Regions from separate parts of the Arthrobacter sp. GCM10027362 genome, predicted to be linked through region 2. Evidence: predicted binding sites of a transcription regulator. Region 2 holds the regulator's gene; the other holds the start of a gene.
What was found. The regulator HrcA, encoded in region 2, represses chaperone genes, less so after heat shock. The targets are predictions, from matches to a motif close to TTNGCACTCGNNNNNNNCGAGTGCNAA.

Region 1: a site for HrcA is predicted at 4,084-4,110, ahead of groES (co-chaperone GroES). Genes of this name have one in related genera too.

What each region holds. Positions count from the first base shown of each region.
Region 1 covers NZ_JBHTML010000084.1:383-14,497, reverse strand. Annotated here, with positions in the region: gene guaB (IMP dehydrogenase) at 1-1,404, opposite strand, end outside; gene ACFQ36_RS13015 (hypothetical protein) at 1,656-1,856, shown strand; gene groL (chaperonin GroEL) at 1,977-3,587, opposite strand; gene groES (co-chaperone GroES) at 3,648-3,944, opposite strand; gene ACFQ36_RS13000 (siderophore ABC transporter substrate-binding protein) at 4,285-5,226, shown strand; gene ACFQ36_RS12995 (ABC transporter permease) at 5,256-6,320, shown strand; gene ACFQ36_RS12990 (iron chelate uptake ABC transporter family permease subunit) at 6,313-7,335, shown strand; gene ACFQ36_RS12985 (ABC transporter ATP-binding protein) at 7,332-8,090, shown strand; gene ACFQ36_RS12980 (VOC family protein) at 8,123-8,518, opposite strand; gene ACFQ36_RS12975 (Crp/Fnr family transcriptional regulator) at 8,689-9,453, shown strand; gene ACFQ36_RS12970 (sulfite oxidase) at 9,485-10,582, shown strand; partial or broken gene ACFQ36_RS12965 (MFS transporter) at 10,592-12,071, shown strand; gene ACFQ36_RS12960 (maleylpyruvate isomerase N-terminal domain-containing protein) at 12,127-12,723, opposite strand; gene ACFQ36_RS12955 (SAM-dependent methyltransferase) at 12,831-14,057, shown strand.
Region 2 covers NZ_JBHTML010000059.1:778-7,863, forward strand. Annotated here, with positions in the region: gene ACFQ36_RS10640 (DUF4870 domain-containing protein) at 1-176, opposite strand, end outside; gene ACFQ36_RS10645 (DUF3097 domain-containing protein) at 322-1,164, opposite strand; gene hrcA (heat-inducible transcriptional repressor HrcA) at 1,426-2,439, shown strand; gene dnaJ (molecular chaperone DnaJ) at 2,526-3,653, shown strand; gene ACFQ36_RS10660 (16S rRNA (uracil(1498)-N(3))-methyltransferase) at 3,667-4,452, shown strand; gene ACFQ36_RS10665 (Gmad2 immunoglobulin-like domain-containing protein) at 4,503-5,501, opposite strand; gene ACFQ36_RS10670 (PhoH family protein) at 5,884-6,846, shown strand; gene ybeY (rRNA maturation RNase YbeY) at 6,858-7,086, shown strand, end outside.

The sequences.
Region 1 (14,115 bases), on a different contig from region 2:
CTCCGCGACGGTGCGCGCGCCGGTGTAGAACATGGTCTGGCGCAGGCCGCCGACCAACTGGTGCGCGACGGCGGAGACCGGGCCGCGGTAGGGCACCTGGCCCTCGATGCCTTCGGGGATCAGCTTTTCATCCTCGGGAACGTCGGCCTGGAAGTAGCGGTCCTTGGAGTAGGAGGTGTTCTTGCCGCGGGTCTGCATGGCCCCGAGCGATCCCATGCCCCGGTAGGTCTTGAACTGCTTGCCGTTGACGAAGACCAGGTCCCCGGGGCTTTCGGCCGCACCGGCCAGCAGGGAGCCGAGCATCACTGTGTCGGCGCCGGCCACCAGGGCCTTGCCGATGTCGCCGGAGTACTGCAGGCCGCCGTCGGCAATCAGCGGCACACCGGCCGGAATGGCGGCCTTGGCCGATTCGTAGATGGCGGTAATCTGCGGAACGCCCACACCGGCGACCACACGGGTGGTGCAGATCGAACCCGGGCCCACGCCGACCTTGATGGCGTCCGCGCCGGCCTCGATCAGGGCCTGGGCGCCGTCGCGGGTGGCGGCCTGGCCGCCGATGATGTCCACATGCGCCGCCGACGGGTCCTTCTTCAGCCGGGCGATCATATCCAGCACGCCGCGGCTGTGGCCATTGGCGGTGTCCACCACCAGCACATCCACGCCGGCCTCGATCATGGTCATGCCGCGCTCGTAGCCGTCCCCGAAGAAGCCGATGGCGGCACCGACGCGCAGGCGGCCTTCCTCGTCCTTGGTGGCCAGCGGGTACTGCTCGGCCTTGTCGAAGTCCTTGACGGTGATCAGGCCGCGCAGGTAGCCCTCGTCGTCGACCAGCGGCAGCTTCTCGATCCGGTTCCTGCCCAGCAGTTCGACGGTTTCCTCGCGGCTGATGCCCACGCGGCCGGTGATCAGCGGCATCCTGGTCATGACCTCGTCCACCTTGGTGGTGGCGTAAGCGGCGCGCGGCACGAAACGGGTGTCGCGGTTGGTCACAATGCCCAGCAGCTTGCCGCGCGGATCCACCACCGGCAGGCCCGAGACCCGGTAGTTGCGGCAGAGGTCGTCCAGTTCGGCCAGCGTGGCTTCCGGGGAGATGGTCACCGGGTTGGTGATCATGCCGGACTCGCTGCGCTTGACCCGGTCCACATGCTCGGCCTGATCCTGGATGGACAGGTTGCGGTGGATGACGCCGAGGCCGCCTTCGCGGGCCATGGCGATCGCCATGCGGGACTCGGTGACGGTGTCCATGGCGGCCGAGAGCAGCGGCGTGTGGACCGTGATGCGCTTGGACAGCCGGGAACTGGTGTCCGCCTCGGACGGGATCACGTCGGTGGGACCGGGAAGCAGCAGTACGTCATCGTACGTCAGTCCCTCGAAGGCAAACGGATTGAATTCAGCGTCGGTCACGTGGAATGCCTTTCGGAAAACACCGGGCGGGCGGCGAAAGTCGCATCGAAGCCGGTTCTGCGTGGGGGTGTAAGTACATCGTAGAACCATTCGGGGCCGGCCACTATTTCCGCCGGCGGCGGATGTGGCACAGATTACGGCAGCGTGCCGGAAGGGCCCGCGGTGACCGTCCCCGGCCCTCCCGCCGGGTGGACGGCGGCGGTACGCTGGATACGCACGGACCGTTCCACGTGCCGGGGAAAGAAGCAGCCATGGAAACTAACCGGGATTCCAGCGACGATATCCGCCTCCACACCGAGGACGCCGCCGAGGGTGATGATTCGGGGGAGGGAATCGACATCCGCGCCCATTCCCAGGATTCGGCCGAAGGGCCCGACGATGTCGTCTGGGCCCGGCCAGGCGGGGCCGCCAGGAGCAGGCGCCTGCAGGAGGACCAGCCGGAGACCGACTGATCCTGCCGGTGCCCGGACCGCCGGACGAACCGCGCCGATTGGCCTGGTTCCTAATGCCGGTTAACGCGGGAAGGGGACCCGGCGCTGACCGGATCCCCTTCCCGCGTGCACGCATTGAGGTTAGTGCTGGTGGCCCGCGTGGGCGTCCTCTTCCTCGGCCGGCTTCTCCGCGACCAGAGTCTCGGTGGTCAGCACCAGGGCGGCGATGGAAGCGGCGTTGCGCAGCGCCGAACGGGTGACCTTGACCGGGTCGATGATGCCGGCGGCGATCAGGTCCTCGTAGTCCCCGCTGATGGCATTGAAGCCGGAGTTGTTCTCCAGTTCGTCCACCCGGGAGACCACGACCATGCCCTCGAAGCCGGCGTTCTCGGCAATCCAGCGCAGCGGCTGGGCCAGCGCGCGGCGGACCAGGTTCACCGCGGTGGCGGCGTCGCCCTCGAGCTTGAGGACCTCCGGGTCCGTGTCCAGCACCTTGGCGGCGTGGATCAGGGCCGAGCCGCCGCCGGCCACGATGCCCTCCTCGAGCGCGGCGCGGGTGGCGGAGACGGCGTCCTCGATCCGGTGCTTCTTCTCCTTCAGCTCCACCTCGGTGGCGGCGCCGACCTTGATGACGCCGACACCGCCGGCCAGCTTGGCCAGGCGCTCCTGCAGCTTCTCGCGGTCCCAGTCCGAGTCGGTGCGTTCGATCTCGGCACGGATCTGGGCCACGCGGTCGGCCACGTCGGATTCGGAACCGGCGCCGTCGACGATGGTGGTGTTGTCCTTGGTGACGGTGATCCGGCGGGCGGTGCCCAGGACCTCCAGACCCACCTGGTCCAGCTTCAGGCCCAGGTCCGGGGAGACAACTTCGGCACCGGTGAGGATCGCGATGTCCTGCAGCATGGCCTTGCGGCGGTCACCGAAGCCCGGGGCCTTGACGGCGACGGCGTTCAGGGTGCCGCGGATCTTGTTGACCACCAGGGTGGACAGGGCCTCGCCCTCGATGTCCTCGGCGATGATGAACAGCGGCTTGCCGGCCTGCAGCACCTTCTCCAGCAGCGGCAGGAATTCCTGGATGGAGGAGATCTTGCCCTGGTTGATCAGGATGAGCGCATCCTCGAGGACGGCTTCCTGGCGCTCGGCGTCGGTGACGAAGTACGGGGACAGGTAGCCCTTGTCGAACTGCATGCCCTCGGTGAGCACCAGCTCGGTGCTGATGCCGGAGGCTTCCTCGATGGTGATGACGCCGTCCTTGCCGACCTTGTCGAAGGCTTCGGCCAGCAGCTGGCCGATCTCCTCGCTCTGGGCGGAGATGGTGGCCACCTCGGCGACCTTGCCCTCAACCTCGCGGGCGTTCTCCAGCAGGCGGGCGGCGACGGCCTCTACGGCAACCTCGATGCCGCGCTTGATCTCGCCCGGCGCGGCGCCGGCGGCAACGTTGCGCAGGCCCTCCTTGACCAGGGCCTGGGCCAGCACGGTGGCGGTGGTGGTGCCGTCACCGGCGACGTCGTTGGTCTTGGTGGCGACTTCCTTGGCCAGCTGGGCGCCGAGGTTCTCGTACGGATCCTCCAGCTCCACCTCGCGGGCGATGGTCACGCCGTCATTGGTGATGGTGGGCGCGCCCCACTTCTTGTCCAGCACCACGTTGCGGCCGCGCGGGCCGAGGGTCACCTTGACGGTGTTCGCCAGCTTGTCGACGCCGGCCTCAAGGGCCTTGCGCGCGGAGTCGCTGAACTCCAACTGCTTTGCCATGTTTCTACTCCTTAGGGGCGAAAACCCCGGCCGGATGGTCCGGCCGGGGCGTTCGGAAAACTACTTGGTGACGACGGCCAGCACGTCGCGGGCGGACAGCACGAGGTACTCCTCGCCGCCGAACTTAACCTCGGTTCCGCCGTACTTGGAGTAGATGACGACGTCGCCTTCGGCCACGTCGACGGGAATGCGGTTGCCGTTGTCGTCGACACGGCCCGGTCCCACCGCGACAACCTTGCCTTCCTGCGGCTTTTCCTTGGCGGTGTCCGGGATGACCAGGCCGGAAGCCGTGGTCTGCTCTGCTTCGAGCGGCTGGACAACAATACGATCCTCAAGAGGCTTGATGGAGACCGACACTCGGCTCTCTCCTTTGCATGAGCTACGAATAGGTTCACTTGCCAAGGACGTCCCTGCCGTCGTCGCGGTGCCGGCGGGCTTCCTTGAAGGGGTTAGCACCCTCGCGGTGAGAGTGCTAACAGCGACTCTATGAGACGGATTAGCACTCGGTCAAGGCGAGTGCCAGCAAAGGCCGCAGAGGGCGCCGGGGCCCGCCGGTCCCACCTCGCAGCCGCCGGATTTGCGGTAAGGCTAACCTAACCGATAGCTTCAAAGGGCGCACAAATAAATCACACTTTTGTAATCTATTGCCGGGGGCGGACACGAAGGCCTCCGGAGCCAACCTGCTACGGAGTCCCACGTGAACAAGACAGTCAAGTCGCGCCTGCTGGCGGCATCGGTTGCCGTTTCCATGCTGGCCATGAGCGCCTGCGGCCAGGACGCGGGCGCTTCCGCGGAAGCCGCCGGCGAAACCGTCACCATCGAGCATGCGCAGGGCACCACCGAGGTCCCGGCCAACCCCGAGACGGTCTACAGCTTCGACCTGGGCGTGCTGGATTCCCTGGATGCGCTGGGCTTGGAGGCCGACGGCGTGCCGGAGGCCGAGTACCCCGAGTCCCTGGCCAAGTACGAGGACGGGAAGTACACCAGGATCGGCTCCATGAAGGAACCGGACTTCGAAGCCATCTCCGCCGGGGCCCCGGACCTGATCATCATCTCCGGGCGCACCGCCGGCTCCTACGAGGAGCTGAGCAAGATCGCCCCCACCGTCGATTTGTCCGTCGATGCCGCCACGCCGCTTGAGTCCTTTACCGAGCAGGCTCAGACCCTGGGCAGGATCTTCGACGCCGAGGACCGCGTCGCCGAAAAGCTGGACGCGCTCAACGCACAGATCGAGGACACCAAGGCCAAGTCCGCCGACGCCGGCAAAGGCCTGGTCATCATGACCTCCAGCGGCGAGGTCACCGCCTACGGTTCCAACTCCCGCTTCGGCCTGGTCCACGACGTGCTGGGCGTGCCCGCGGCCAGCGACATCAAGGCCGAGGGCGCCCACGGCGAGTCCGTCTCCTTCGAGTTCGTAAAGGAAACCAACCCGGACCTGCTGTTCGTCGTCGACCGCGACGCCGCGATGGGCACGAGGGCCGAAGCCGCCTCCGCCGTGCTGGACAACGACCTGGTCAAGTCCACCAACGCCGCCAAAAACGGCAAGATCGTCCCCCTGGACGCCTCCTCCTGGTACCTCGTCGGCTACGGCCTGAACAACCTGCCGGCCATGATCGACGCCGTCACCGCTGCCCTCTAGGCAGCGGACGCAAGGCTCCGGACAAGATTATGGCAGTCCCCGCCCTGAACCGGCCGGCCGCCGTGGAGGCGACAACATCCGCGGCGGCCGTTGGCCGTTCCGCCGCCAAGGACGGTGCTTCATACGAATCCGCCCTGCTCGTCCTGGCCGGGCTGGGCATTGCCGCCCTTGCGGCGGCCAGCATGTTCGTGGGCGTCTCCGATGTCTCGCTGCCGGCCCTGCTCGCCGGGGAGCAGGAGGCCTGGGACATCTTCTGGATCTCGCGGGTACCGCGCACCTTGGCCGTGGTCCTGGCCGGCACCGCAGTGGCCGTTGCCGGGCTCATCATGCAGCTGATGGCCCGCAACCGCTTCGTCGAACCCTCCACGGTGGGCACGGTGGAATCGGCGACACTGGGCACCCTGGTGGTCACAGTCGCCGCCCCGGCCGCCCCGCTGATGGCCAAGATGGGTGTGGCCAGCCTCTTCGCGCTGGCCGGCACCGGCCTGTTCCTGGCCGTGCTGCGCCGCCTGCCGGCCCGCAATACCCTGCTGGTGCCGCTGGTCGGCATCATGCTCGGCGGCGTCATCGCTTCCGTCGCCACGTTCTTCGCCTATCGCTTCGACCTGCTCCAGACCCTGAACAACTGGATGATCGGGGACTTTTCCGGGGTCCTGCGCGGGCGCTACGAACTGCTGTGGATCGTTGCCGCCCTGACCCTTATCGGCTATATCGCCGCGGACCGCTTCACCGTCGCCGGCATGGGTGCGGACTTCACGACCAACCTGGGCATGAACTACAAGGCGATCATGCGCCTGGGCCTGACCCTGGTCGCGCTGATCTCCGCCGTCGTCGTCACCACCGTCGGAGCCGTCCCGTTCCTGGGCCTGGTGGTGCCGAACATCGTCTCGCTCGTCTTCGGCGACAACCTGCGCCGGGCGGTGCCCTGGACGGCCGTGTTCGGTGCCGGGTTCGTACTCGCCTGCGATATCGCCGGCCGCACCATCCGCTACCCCTACGAGGTCCCGGTGGGCATGGTCATGTCCGTCGTCGGCGCCGTGATCTTCCTCTTCCTGCTGCTGCGCACCCGGCGGAAGGGTGCCGGGCGTGGCTGACGCCCCCGCCTTCTCCGGCCTGCCGGGCCAAACCGGAACACGGCGCCGCAGCCTGCTGCTGCGCGAGGCCTCACCCGTCGTCGTGCTCGCCGTGCTCGCGGTGGCGACGCTGGCCGCCGCCGTGCTCTTCATGACCCTGGACCTGCGCGGCAACCTCGGCTACATCCTGCCCCGCCGCGCTGTGAAGGTCGGCGCGATGCTGCTGGTGGCGGCAGCCGTAGGACTGTCAACGCTGATGTTCCAGACCGTGACGGCCAACCGTATTCTGACGCCCTCGATCATGGGCTTCGACTCGCTCTACCTGTTCATCCAGACGGCCCTGGTCTTCGCCGTGGGCGGCAGCACGCTGGCCACGGTGCCGGCACCGGCAAAATTCGCCGCCGAGGTGCTGCTGATGGTGCTCTTCTCCGGCCTGCTGTACCGCTGGTTATTCACCGGCGGCTCCCACTCGCTGCACCTGATGCTGCTGGTGGGGATCGTGCTCGGCACGCTCTTCCGCGGGGCTTCCTCGCTGCTGCAGCGGCTGATGGACCCCAGCGAGTACATCATCCTGCAGGACCTGTTCTTCGCCTCGTTCAACCAGGTTGACCCCGGCCTGCTGGGGGTTTCCGCCGTGGTGGTCGGTGCCATTGCTGCGGCGGCCTGGCGGCTGCGCCACACGCTGGACGTGCTGGCGCTGGGCCGGGAAACCGCGGTCAACCTGGGCGTGGACCACCGCCGGGTGGTCACCCGGGTGCTGGTCATGTGCTCGCTGCTCGTGGCCGTCTCCACCGCGCTGGTGGGTCCGGTGACCTTTTTCGGGCTGTTGGTGGTAAGCCTGGGCTACCACCTCTGCCGGGACTACGCCCACCGCTGGCTGCTGCCGATCGTCTCGCTGCTGGGTGCGCTGGCGCTGATCGGCGGACAGCTGGTGCTGGAGCAGGTGTTCGGCTTCGATACGGCGCTGAGCATCATCATCGAGTTCACCGGCGGCCTTCTGTTCCTGTACCTGCTGTTGAAGGGTTCCCTGAAGTGATCCGGCTTTCCGGCGTCTGCAAGTCCTACGGCACCGCCCGGGTGGTGGACCAGGTCACCGCGGAGATTCCCTCCGGCGGTGTCACCTCCATCATCGGCCCCAACGGGGCGGGCAAGTCCACGCTGCTGTCGATGATCTCCCGGCTGCAGCCGATGGATGCAGGAAGCGTGGCGGTGGGCGGCCTGGATATCGCCGCCACCCCCAGCCGCGACCTGGCCAGGACCATGGCGATCCTGCGGCAGGAGAACCACCTGACCATGCGCCTGAAGGTCCGGGACCTGGTGGCCTTCGGGCGCTTCCCCCACTCGGGCGGCCGGCCCACGGTCGAGGACCGCGGGCACATCGAGCGTGCCCTCGAGCAGCTGGACCTGCTGCCGCTGGCAGACAAGTTCGTCGACGAGCTCTCCGGCGGCCAGCGGCAGCGGGCGTTCATCGCCATGGTGCTGGCACAGGACACCGGCTACCTGCTGCTGGACGAGCCGCTGAACAACCTGGACATGAAGCACTCGGTGGAGATGATGCGCCTGTTGCGCCGGCTGGCCGACGAGCTGGGCAAGACGGTGGTGGTGGTCATCCACGACATCAACTTCGCCTCCTGCTATTCGGACACCATCCTGGCCATGCGCGGCGGCCGGCTGCTGCACCAGGGCTCCCCCGGGCAGATCATGCAGCCGGAGGTGCTGCGGGAGGTCTACGACATCGACATCCGGATTGAGGAAATCGACGGCAACCGGATCGGTGTCTACTTCGCCTGAGGCTGCGGTGCCCGCGGGAACACGACGGGCGGCTAGGCCTTGAGCACGGCGAGCACGTTGCCGGCCGGGTCCTTGAACCAGGCGATGTCCGGACCATGGCCGCGCATGATGCCCTTGGCGTCCGTGGGCAGCGCAGGATCGTCGTAGATCCTGGTCTGCACGCCGCGCGCGTTCAGGTCATCCACTGCCGCTTCCACGTCGTCGACCGCGAAGTTCAGGATGGTGAACGTGGCCGGTTCGTGGTTCTCCTTCGGATACGCGATGACCCGGGCCCCGCCGGGCAGGGTCAGCTCGAGTATGCCCATGGGACCCTCGGCCACCTCCAGCCCCAGCGTTCCGGCATAGAAATCCCTGGCTGCCGCGGTGTCGTTGACGCTGAAGCCGCTGAAGGCCTGCCTGGGGGCGAACCCGGCACCCATGCCGTCCATGATGGTCTCCTTCGGTAGGCGGGCACTTCCCAGACTGGCACAGCCAGGGAAGATGGGCCAGCGGTGCACCCGCTAGCATGGAACCAGGGCCCGCCGCCGGTCCGGCCGCGGGCCTGGACGGAGACGGACATGGCACGGAATCCAGCGCAGCATGCGACCAGCGGTGGGCGATGACGGCCCAAGCAGGCCCCGGCCCGGCCTGGACCGCCGATGCCCTGGCCCGGCAGGCGGTTGCCGCTTCCGGGCTGGGCAGCCTTCCCGGGCCGCTGCTGGACGATCTGATGGCCGGCAGCACCCGCCTCTGGGTCCCGGCGGGAACGGTAACCCACCGCGAAGGCGACACGGTCCCGCATCTGGAGCTGATGATCTCCGGGCTGCTGAAGTTCTACGTCACGGCACCCGACGGACGGACCATCACGGTGCGCTACTGCCGCCGCGGGGCGTTGATGGGCGTGGTGTCCCTTTTCGCGCCGCATTTCGTCATGCCGGCGAGCGCGGTGGCGCTGACCGACACCGCCCTGATGCGGCTTTCCCCGGCCCGGGCACGCAGTGCGGCAGCACGCGAACTGCCGGTGGCGCAGGTCTTCCTGCGCGAACTCAGCGAGCGTGTGCTCGGTTTCATGGCCGAGATTCCCGGCAGCGCCTTCGCCTCGGTGCGCCAGCGTGTGGCCCGGCACCTGCTGGACCTGGCGGCGGGTGCCGACGACGGCGGGCAGACCGCGCTGCTGGTTGCCTGGCCGGGCGCGTCGCCGGAGCTGGCCGTGCGCACCACGCAGCAGGAACTGGCCGAAGCCGTCGGATCGGTCCGGGAGGTGGTGGTGCGGATCCTGCGGGAACTGCGCGAAGCCGGCGTGGTCCGCACGGAACGGGACCGGATCGTCGTCGTCGAACCCGGCAGGCTGGCCGAGCTGGCCATCTGGAACCCAGGTTCCTGACATCGCCGCCGCCGCGTTCAACACTGGACCCATGAAGACCCTTCCCGAACCGCCGGCTGCCGTTCCGGCGCCCGCGGACGTACCGCTGACCGCGGAGGAGCTGCAGCTGGGCGCGCGCAACCACGCCATGCCGCTGGAGATGCTCGCCATCGACCGCAGCCCGGCCGGCATGCACTATCTGCTGATCCATTTCGATGTCCCCGTCATCGATGCCGGCTCCTGGCGGCTGCGGATCGGCGGCGCCGTCCGCCGTCCGCTCGAATTCACGCTCGCCCAGCTGCAGGCCCGTGAGCAGCGCACACTGGCCGTGACCCTGGAATGCGCAGGCAACGGGCGCAGCCTGCTCAAACCGCGGCCGATCGGCCAGCCCTGGCTCCACGGCGGTGTCGGCACCGCGGAATGGACCGGCACGCCGCTGGCGCCGCTGCTCGAGGAGGCCGGCGTCGAACCGGACGCCGTGGACATCGTCTTCACCGGGGCCGACCGGGGCATCCAAGGCGGCGAAGAGCAGGACTATGCCCGGAGCCTGCCGGTGTCCGAGGCGCTGTCACCGGATGTGCTGCTGGCTTATGCGATGAACGGGGCACCGCTGCCGCCGCAGCATGGTTTCCCGGTGCGGCTGGTGGTGCCCGGCTGGTACGGCATGGCCAGCGTGAAGTGGCTGGCCGGCATCGAGGCCCGGACCCGGCCCTTCACCGGCTTCCAGCAGATACAGTCCTACTGTTACAAGACCGACGAGACGGATCCGGGCGAGCCGGTCACCCGGATGAAGGTCCGTGCGCTCATGGTGCCGCCGGGCATCCCGGACTTCCTCACCCGGCACCGGCTGGTGGATAGCGGACCGGTGCTGCTGCACGGCAGGGCCTGGTCCGGCCGGGCGCCCATCCAGCGGGTCCAAGTTGCCGTGGACGGCGTGTGGTCCGATGCCCGGCTGGATGCGCCGGAGGGTGAATTTGCCTGGCGCGGCTGGTCCTTCCATTGGCAGGCGGAGCCCGGCGAACACGAGCTGATGTGCCGGGCCGTGGATGCGCTGGTCCGGATCCAGCCGCAGGAACCGGAATGGAACTGGCTGGGCATGGGCAACAACGCTGTGCAGAAGATGGCGGTCACCGTCCGTACCGCCCGGTAGCATGCCGGCATGCGGAGCAAGTCCCGGGAAGGTACGGTGCTGCGGGTGGCCATCCTGGCCTCCTTCGTGGCCTTCCTCGACGGCTCGATCGTCAATGTTGCCCTGCCCGCCATCGGCCGCGAGCTGGGCGGCGGCATCGCCACCCAGCAGTGGGTGGTGGATGGCTACCTGCTCAGCCTCGGCTCCCTGATCCTGGTGGCCGGAGCGCTGTCCGACTCCTACGGGCGGGTCCGGGTGCTGCGGTGGGGACTGGCCCTGTTCGGGACGGCGTCCCTGCTCTGCGCGGCGGCGCCGGCAGGCGGCTTCCTCATCGGCGCGCGCATGCTCCAGGGCGTGGGGGCCGCGCTGCTCGTGCCCGGCTCGCTGGCGCTCATCACCGCAACCTTCAAGGATCCGGCCCGGGACAGGGCGATCGGAACCTGGACGGCATGGACCGGAACCGCGTTCCTGATCGGACCGCTGCTGGGCGGGCTCCTGGCCGACGCCGTGAGCTGGCGGCTGATCTTCGCGATCAACGTCCTCCCGATCGCCATCACCCTGAAGCTGCTGGCTGCCCTGGCCGAGCCGGCACGCGCGGGGCCGCGGACGCCGGTTGATGTCCGCGGTGCGGTGCTGGCCGCCGCCGGCCTGGCCGGGCCGGTATTCGCCCTGATCGAGTGGGAGCACCTCGGCCGGGCAGACCCGCTGGTGCTGGCGCCGCTGGCCGCCGGGCTGGCCAGCTTCACCGCATTCATTTGGTGGGAGTCCCGGACCCCGCATCCGATGATGCCCCTGGCCCTCTTCCGGATCCGCAACTTCGGGGTGGGCAACCTGGCCACCGCCAGCATCTACGCGGGCCTGTCGCTGGCCCTGTTCATCCTCCCGATCTTCCTGCAGCAGGTTGCCGGTTTCTCCGCCACTGCCGCCGGGCTGGCCACCATCCCCGCCACGCTGCTGTCGCTCTCGCTCGCCGCACCATTCGGCGCACTCGCCGGGACCCACGGGCCCCCGCCTCTTCATGGCAGCCGGGCCGGCGGTCGCCGGGGCCGGTTTCCTGCTAATGCAGAGCGCACACGATCCGCTCAATTTCTGGCTGCAGCTGCTCCCCGGCATCCTGCTGTTCGGCCTCGGACTGGCAGTCACCGTTTCCCCGCTGACCGCCGCGGTGCTGGGAGCGGTCGGCCCGGACCAAAGCGGCATCGGCTCTGCCATCAACAACGCCGTGGCCCGGGTGGCCGGCCTGCTTGCCATCGCCGCCGCCGGTGCCATGATCGGAGGCACCCTCGGCTACGGCGCCTTCCGCCGGGTGGTGCTCGTTGCGGCGGTGCTGCTGCTTGCCGGCGGGATCATCTCCGCCATCGGCATCCGCAACCGGCCGGTCGAGGCCGGAAGCATCCCTCCGGAGGCGTCGGCGAACTGCCGGGACCGCGCCGTGGCCGGCGGCAGCTGGGGCCGCGCCATGCCGGGCAGCAGCGGCGGCAAGACCGGGAGGGGACCTCCGCGGGTGTAGGCACCCGGCCGACAGTTCCGGGCCGGCATGGGCCGACGGCTGGAAGCAGGGGCCCTCACACCACGGAGAACCGCGGCGGCAGCCCGGCCCGGCCGGTCAGGGCCAGCAGCACCGGGACGCCGTCGCCGCGGCGGACGGCTATCTGCACGGCCAGTGCGGCCGCGGCGCGTTCAACCTCGGGCGGCAGCCTCACCGCCAGCCGGCAGGCGCCCGCCAGGTCCAGCGCGTGGACGGCCAGCTCGAAGGTGCGCGTGGGCAGGTAGTCGGCCAGCCGGATGCCTCCGGCGATGGTGTGAATCATCCGGTCCGGCTCCTGCGGCAGCCGCTCCCGCAGCCGGGCCAGCAGCGTGTCCACCGTGGCCACCGGATCCGGACCCAGGTCCTGCCCTGCCTGCACGGCCCGCTGGGTGATCTCCGGAGCGTTGGAGAAATCCAGTCCGGCATAGTAGGCGGCCGCGGACTCCACCTCCACCCGTTCGGCGGGCCGGTCCAGGTAGGTCAGCACCGTCAGCAGGGCGCGGCTGGTGTGTCCGGCGAGGGTGCGCACGGACCACTCGCCCAGGCCCGGCCGGTCCCAGGCGGTGTCGGGGACGCGGGCAAGCAGGTCCCGGAAACTTTCGGCAGCGGAGAGGTACGTTGCTGCCTGCGGCAAGGGGGTCTCCATGGGAGGGAGCGTAGCAGGGGTGCAGGATCAGCGTCTTCGTCACCTCCCACCGCCCGCAAGCTCGCGGCGGGGCCGTCGGCTCCTAGACTGGAAGGATGGCCGAGACTTCCCCAGAATTTGAACACATTGCCCCGCTGCTGACTTCCGAGGGCTGGGAGCTGCTGAACTCGCTGGGACCCTATTCGGAGGAAGACAGCCTCAAGAAGAACCTCGAACTGCGCAAGGCCGGGTACCCCGCGGAGCTCGTCTCCGCGGTGCTGACCCAGGCACGGCTGCGAGCCAAGGCCGAAGCCAAGTTCGGCCCGTTTGCCGAACGGATGCTCTTCACCCACGCGGGCCTGGAACAGGCCACCCGGCTGAACATCGCCGCCTTGCATGCCCAGCGCTTCGCCGCCGCCGGCCTGGAGCACGTGGCGGACCTCGGCTGCGGCATTGGTTCGGACGCGATCGCCCTGGCCACCCTGGACCGCAAGGTCACCGCCGTCGAACGCGACGAGACCACTGCCGCCGTCGCCACGATCAACCTCATGCCGTGGCCGGAGGCCACCGTGGTCCATGCCGACGCCACCGAAGTGGACCTGGCCGGCGTGGACGGGGTCTGGCTGGATCCGGCGCGGCGGACAACGACGACGTCCGGCACCACCCGCATTTTCGACCCGGAGGCCTTCTCCCCGCCGCTGTCCTTCGTCGAGTCACTGGCCGACCGCGGCCTGCCGGTAGGGGTGAAGATGGGCCCGGGCATTCCGCATGAGTCGCTGCCGGAGAACTGCGAGGCGCAGTGGATCTCGGTCCACGGCGAGGTGACCGAGGCGGCGCTGTGGTTCAATAAGCTTGCCCGGCCGGGCATCCGCCGGGCTGCACTGGTGATCCGCGACGGCGGCTCGGCCGAACTGACCAGCGGCGCGGACTATGACCGGGACCATCAGGACGTGGAACTCGGGCCCGCCGAGGGCTACCTGTACGAGCCCGACGGCGCCGTCATCCGTGCCGGACTGGTGGCCGATGTGGCCCGGCAGCTGGGCGGGCACCTGCTGGATCCGCACATTGCCTACATCTGCGCCCCCGGGCACGTGACGACGCCGTTCGCCCGCGCCTACAAGATCCTTGAGGTCCGCCCCTTCAACGTCAAGAAGCTCAAGGCCTGGGTCAAGGCGTCCCGGATCGGCGTCCTGGAAATCAAGAAGCGCGGCACCGCAGTGGCTCCGGACGAGCTGCGCAAGACGCTGCTGACCGGCTCCGGCAAGGGCCCGAACAAGGCGACGCTGGTGCTGACACGCATCGGCGAGGACCGGGTGACGATTGTGGTGGAGCCCCTCGCCTGACCTTGGCCTGACGGAGCCGGCGGCGGCTGGGGCAGCCCCCGGTGTGGAGGCACCGCCG
Region 2 (7,086 bases):
TGGGCGGTGAACGGGCCGCGGTCCTTGAAGATCAGGTAAATCACCAGCGCGGGGATGCAGCCCAGGATCCCGCCGAAATGCGCCAGGGTGGCCCACCGCCGGTCCTCGGACGGGGTCAGCGGCAGGGCCGTCGAGGAGGCGCTCTGGTACTGCGGCCGGGGGGCCGGCTTCCGCAGGGAGCGTTCGCTGTTCTGGCTGCGGTTCTCGTTGCGCGCGGTGTTCTCTGGCACAGGACCTACCTCAGTAGCTCGGTAGCGGGGGGTACGGGTGTTGCTATGACAAGGGTAGCGGCAACCGGCGGGCTCAGGCCGTGGGGAAGACTCAGGCCGTGAGGAAGTCGATGACTTCCTCCACCCGCCCCAGCAGCGAGGGCTCCAGGTCCGCGTAGCTGCGCACGCTGCCCAGCAGCCGGCGCCAGCCTTCGGCGATGTCCGCCTGGGTCCGGTTCGGCCAGCCCAGTCCGGCCAGGATCCCGGTCTTCCAGTCGGTGCCGCGGGGCACCACCGGCCAGGCGGCCAGCCCGATCACCGAGGGCTTGATCGCCTGCCAGACATCGACATAGGGATGCCCCACGATGAGCACGTTGCCGCGCGCTGCCGGCACAGCCATCGCCGCCTGCGCAATCCGCCACTCCTTGGAATCCTGGACCAGGTGGTCCACCAGGATGCCGAGCTTGCGTCCGGGCCCCGGGGCGAAATCCGCCACTGCCGCGGCGAGGTCGTCCACTCCGTGCAGCGGTTCGACGACGATGCCCTCCACGCGCAGGTCGTCGCCCCAGACCTTCTCCACCAGCTCGGCGTCGTGCTTTCCCTCCACCCAGATCCGGCTGGCTTTGGCCACCTGGGCGCGCAGTCCCTGGACCTTGACCGAACCGGACGCCGTACGCAGGGCGGTCTTCGGCGCGGCGGCGACGGCCGGCACCACCTTGACCGGTTCTCCGTCGAGCAGGAAGCCGAAGCCGAGCGGAAAGGAGCGGGTCTTGCCGCGCCGGTCCTCGAGCGCCACCAGGTGCACGCCGCCGGATTTTTCCACTCGGACTACCGCCCCGACCCAGCCGCTCTGGACGTCCTCCAGCACCAGCCCCGGATCCGCCGCCACTTGGCGCGGCTCGCGCCGGGGGGCCCGCGTGGTGATGTCCTGGGGTCCCCAACCGTAGCTGGTCATGGCTGTCCGTCCTTCGGCTTGGTAGTGCTGAGGCTGATGCGGCTGCCGGGGCAGGCAGTTGCCATCGGCGTCACCATGCTAGCCCAGGCACCGGCCGCCCCGCCGCGGGCGCGCGGGCCGCGAACGGGGAGCCGGCTGGGCGCAATCCCATGTTGCGTCCGGACGTACTAGACTTAGCACTTAGGCACGGTGAGTGCTAACCGTCCCCCGCCCTCCAGATGCGGGCGGGGTACGGGTTGGCAGATTGGACAGGAGGTTCCGGTGAGCGAGGTCCGCCGCCTGGAGGTGCTGCGCGCCATAGTCGAAGACTATGTCCATTCGCGCGAGCCCGTCGGGTCCAAGGCCCTGGTCGAACGCCACCACCTGGGCGTCTCATCCGCCACCATCCGCAACGACATGGCCGCACTGGAGGAGGAGGGGCTGATCGTCGCCCCTCACACCAGTTCCGGCCGCATCCCCACGGACAAGGGCTACCGCCTGTTCGTGGACCGGATCTCGGATGTCAAGCCGCTCTCCGCCGCGGAGCGGCGCGCCATCCAGACGCTGCTGGACGGCGCCGATGACCTCGACGACGTGATGGACCGCACCGTGCGCCTGCTGTCCCAGCTGACCAACCAGGTGGCGGTGATCCAGTACCCGCACCTGGGCCGGGCCAGGGTGCGGCACATCGAGTTTGTCCTTCTGGCCCCGCGCCAGGTGCTCGTGGTGCTGATCGCCGACAACGGCACGGTGGAGCAGCGGGTGATCAGGCTGCCCGAGGATATTGCCGAGGCGGATCTGGCCGATCTGCGCGCAGCGCTGCTGGGCACCCTGGCAGGCACGCCGCTGTCCGAGGTGGGCGCCAAACTCGCCGCCGGCGTACCCGGGGTCTCCGCGGAGCACGCCGATGTCCTCCAGGCCTTGTGCACCGAACTCGTCCATTTGTCCGCCCCCACCCGCGACGAACGCATCCTGATGGCCGGAACGGCCAACCTGGCCCGCTCCACCGGGGACTTCCCGCTGAGCATTTCGCCAATCCTGGAAGCCTTGGAGGAGCAGGTGGTGATGCTGCGGCTGCTTTCCGAGATGCAGCAGGACGCCCGCGGCATTTCCGTGCGGATCGGCAGCGAGAACCCGTACAATTCGTTGTCCGGGACTTCGGTCGTGGCCACCGGCTACGGGCCTGATTCCTCTGCCAAGGTGGGTGTGCTCGGGCCCACGCGCATGGACTATCCGACCACCATGGCCGCCGTGCGGGCCGTGGCCCGCTATTTGTCGAGGATCCTGGCCGGCTAACCCGGCCGCGGAAAAGCAGCAGGGCAAGCACCGACAGGGCGGCCGGGCCGCCGGAACACGATTCGCAGGAAGAGAAGTATTCAAAGGTGACCAACCATTACGACGTACTCGGAGTCAGCCGCGACGCAAGCACCGAGGAAATCAAGAAGGCCTACCGCAAGCTGGCCCGCAAGCTGCATCCGGATGTCAACCCTGGCCCGGATGGCGCGGAAAAGTTCAAGCAGGTCAGCCACGCCTACGAGGTGCTTTCGGATCCGCAGAAGCGCCGGATCTATGACACCACGGGCAACGAGAACGGCACGGACAACGGCTTCGGCGGCGGTTTCTCGGGACAGGGATTCGCATTCCAGGACATCTTCGAGACCTTCTTCGGCGGCACCGGCTCGGCCGGGCCGGCCAGCCGCACGCGTCGCGGCCAGGATGCCCTGATCAATGTCCGGATCGACCTGAAGGACGCCGTCTTCGGCGTTAACAAGAAGATCGAGGTGGACACCGCCGTCGTCTGCCCCACCTGCAACGGCAGTTGCTGCCGCGAGGGCACCTACCCGCGCACCTGCGACATCTGCGGCGGTTCCGGCCAGGTCCAGCGCGCCGTGCGCTCCATCCTCGGCCAGGTCATGACGACGGCCCCGTGCGGCAGCTGCCAAGGCTTCGGCACCATCATTCCGGACCCGTGCAACGAATGTAACGGCGAGGGCCGGATCCGCAGCCGCCGCTCGCTGACCCTCAAGATTCCCGCCGGCGTGGCAACCGGAACCCGCATCCAGCTCGCCGGACAGGGCGAGGCCGGTCCGGCCGGCGGTCCGCAGGGCGACCTGTACGTGGAGATCCGTGTGGCCCCGGACAAGAACTACATCCGCGAAGGCGACGACCTCAACGTCACGCTGGCCGTGCCGATGACGGCGGCGGCGCTGGGGACGACGCTGAACCTGGAGACGTTCGACGGCGACCAGGAGCTGAACCTGAAGGCCGGCACCCAGTCCGGCGAAGTGATCACCCTGCGCGGCCTTGGGGTCACCCACCTGCGCGGCTTCGGCCGCGGCGACCTGAAGGTCCACATCCACGTCGAGACCCCGACGAAGCTCGACGCCGAGCAGGAGGAGCTGCTGCGCCGGCTGGCCCACCTGCGCGGCGAGCATCTGGCCGAGGGCAAGCTGGCCCCCAGCGGCACCGGCGTCTTCGCCCGGCTGCGGGACAAGCTCGGCAACCTCTGACAGCGGCCCGTCGTTGACCAACCCTGTCTTTTTCGCGGAACCGGGCCAGCTCGACGACGTCCTGCCCGGTTCGGTCTTCCGGCTCGCCGGCGCCGAGGCGCGGCACGCCGTCACCGTCCGGCGCCTGGCTGCGGGGGAGCGGGCGGACATTGCCGACGGCGCCGGCCGGCGCGTGTCCGGCAGCGTACGCTCGGCGGCCAACACGGAACTGGTCCTGGACGTTGAGTCCGTGGTCGACGAGCCGGCGCCGCCCTACCGGCTGGTGCTGGTCCAGGCCCTGGCCAAGGGGGACCGGGACGAGCTGGCCGTGGAAGCGGCCACCGAGCTTGGCGTGGACCAGGTGGTGCCCTGGCAGGCCGAACGCAGCATCGTGCGCTGGCGGGCCGAGAAGCAGGCCAAGGGCCTGGCCAAATGGGAGTCCACCGTGCGGTCCGCAGCCAAGCAGGCCCGCCGGGCACGGATCCCGGAGGTGGGCACCCCGGTGGACTTGAAGGGCCTGTGTGCGCTGATCGGCCGCAGCGCCCTGGCACTGATCCTGCACGAGGAGGCCGAACAGCCCCTCGCCGCTGCCGCCGCGGACCTGGCAGCCGGGTCCCGGCAGGACGCGGACGCCGCAGTCGTCATGATCGTCGGACCGGAGGGCGGCATGAGCAGCCGCGAAGTCGACGCGATGCTGCAGGCCGGCGCCCGGGCGGTGAGGCTGGGGCCGCACGTGTTGCGTTCGTCCACGGCCGGGCCGGCCGCCGTCGCCCTGCTCAGCGTCCAGTTGGGCCGCTGGGACCGGCCGCCGGCCACCTAACGGCCGCTTGACGGGCTGGAAGGGCAGGATCCGGCCAGCCGGCGGCCCGGTCAGCGGATGGTGAAGACCTTGCTGTCCGCGTTCTGCCGGTCCCGGGTCCGGCCGCTCATGTCCTCGTGGTACACGTACAGCCGGTAGGAGCCGGGGTCCAGCGGCTGGGTGAACTCGAATTCACCCGTCTGCCCCATCGGGGCGCTGACCGAGACGGTTCCGCTCCTGACCAATTCGCCATCGCCGGAGTCCTTCGGGCCCTTGAGCCGGTAGATCTGCCAGGACAGCTGCGACTCGAAGGCCACGCCGCGCCCCAGCACCCGCACCTGGCCCTCGGAGGTCGCCCCTTCCTGCGGGTCGACGACCCAGACGGGAGCCACCAGCGCATAGTTCCGGGACATCGGCGCGCCGAGCTGCACGTGCCCGAAGGCCTGGTACCCGGTATGCCCGTCGACCAGGACCACGACTCTCAGCGGGTTCTGCGCGCTGGTCAGGCCTGCGTTGGCGGCTGCCGCGGTGGCCGTGTAGACCAACTGCTGGACGGCGCGTTCGGCGATGCCCTGGTCCACGTCGGCCTTGAAGGCATCTGAGGAAATATCCAGTGTGATGATTGAGCCGTTAGTGATCGACGCCCCCACCTTGCCGGCAGGATTCCACGGATTGAAATAGTCGGGATCGCGCGGCTTGAGCCGGGTCATCGCGCTCACCGCGGTGGTAATGGGGTCCCCCAGGTCCTCGGCCTGCCGGAATTCGCGGTAGAGGAAGACGTTCTTGCCGTTGGCGCCGAGGAAATAGATCGGGGACAGGGAGGAGCTCCGCACCGTTTCCAGCGGGCCGCTGGAAACCAGCGGATCGTGTTCCGCCGGGATCTGGGTGCTGCTGCCGGGCGGCATGGACGTCGGGCCCGCTGCTCCCTGCTCGTGCAGGGGCGAGCAACCGATCAGCGCGACGGACCCGGCCGTCAGCAAGGCAAGCCACGCGGTGAACGCGCGCGGCTGCCTCGGGCGTCCGGATCCGGGACGTGTGGGGCGTCCGGGAGACGGGTCAGTGATGCTCATTTTCCTCTTCAGGGCCGGGCCCGGATGTCCGGGGAAGGAAGGATGGGCCGGTGCCGGTGGTGCCTGCACGGGCGCCTCGCGGCGGCCGCGACACCAGCTTGGCACAGCCCCGACCGCCGCACCCCGCGTTTCGCCGCCTCTCAACCGGACCGATGCACGATTGAAACAGGATCGAGACATACATCCGGTTTATCGATTCAGCCCGCCATCCCGACCCGGCCGGGGCCAAGCTGGGGTGCGCCGGTGACGTAGCATGGAAGTGTACTGCAAGGACAATCTAAGGAGCGAAGGGCCTTCGGCCTGTGCTATGTCGGAAACACGATTGGATGTCGATCCGCTCGGATCCAGCAGCCGTTCCGTCCATTTCGAGTCCCCGGAGCACATGGTCAGGACGCTCGGCACGCATGATGAGGTGCTCCGGCTGATCGAATCCGAGTTCCGGGACATCGACCTCCTCGTGCGGGGCAACGAGCTCCTGATCAGCGGCCCGGCCCCGGTCGTCGAGCGGATCGAGCGCCTGATCGCCGAGATCGGGACGTTGGCCGCCACCGATACCCGCGTCACGCCGCAGGTGGTCGAACAGCTGCTGCGGATGCTTCGCGACCAGTCGGTGGCCCGGCCCGCAGATGTACTGACGCAAAACATCCTGTCCACGCGGGGACGCACCATCCGGCCCAAGACGCTTAACCAGAAGAAGTACGTGGACGCCATCGACGTCAACACCGTGATCTTCGGCATCGGTCCGGCCGGCACGGGCAAGACCTACCTGGCGATGGCCAAGGCCGTGCAGGCACTGCAGCAGAAGGAAGTCAACCGGATCATCCTGACCCGGCCGGCCGTGGAGGCGGGGGAGCGGCTGGGATTCCTGCCCGGCACCCTCAGCGACAAGATCGACCCGTACCTGCGTCCGCTCTACGACGCCCTGCACGACATGATGGACCCGGATTCCATCCCCCGCCTCATGGCCGCCGGCACCATCGAGGTGGCGCCGCTGGCCTACATGCGCGGCCGGACGCTCAACGACGCGTTCATCATCCTGGACGAGGCCCAGAACACGACGCCGGAGCAGATGAAGATGTTCCTGACCCGGCTGGGTTTCGGCTCAAAGATGGTGGTCACCGGCGACATCACCCAGATCGACCTTCCCGGCGGTACCAGCTCGGGCCTGAAGATCGTCAGCGAGATTCTCCAAGGTGTGGAGGACGTGCACTTTTCCGTGCTGGACGCCTCCGACGTCGTCAGGCACCGCCTGGTCAGCGACATCGTCGACGCCTACAGCAAGTGGGACGAAAGCCGCCGCCTCCGGACGGCGCCCGAGCGTCCCCAGCATTCCCGCAAACGATAGGAAAACCGGCCATGAGCGTCGAAGTCAACAACGAATCCGCCCTGCCGGCAGACGAGGAGGAGCTTAGCCGGCTGGGGCGCTTCATCCTGGACAGCCTCTATGTCCATCCGGAGGCCGAGCTGTCGATCATCCTGGTGGATGAGGACGCAATGGAGCGCCTGCACGTCGAATGGATGGACGAGCCCGGCCCCACTGACGTGCTCTCCTTCCCCATGGACGAGCTGCGTCCGGGAACCGCCG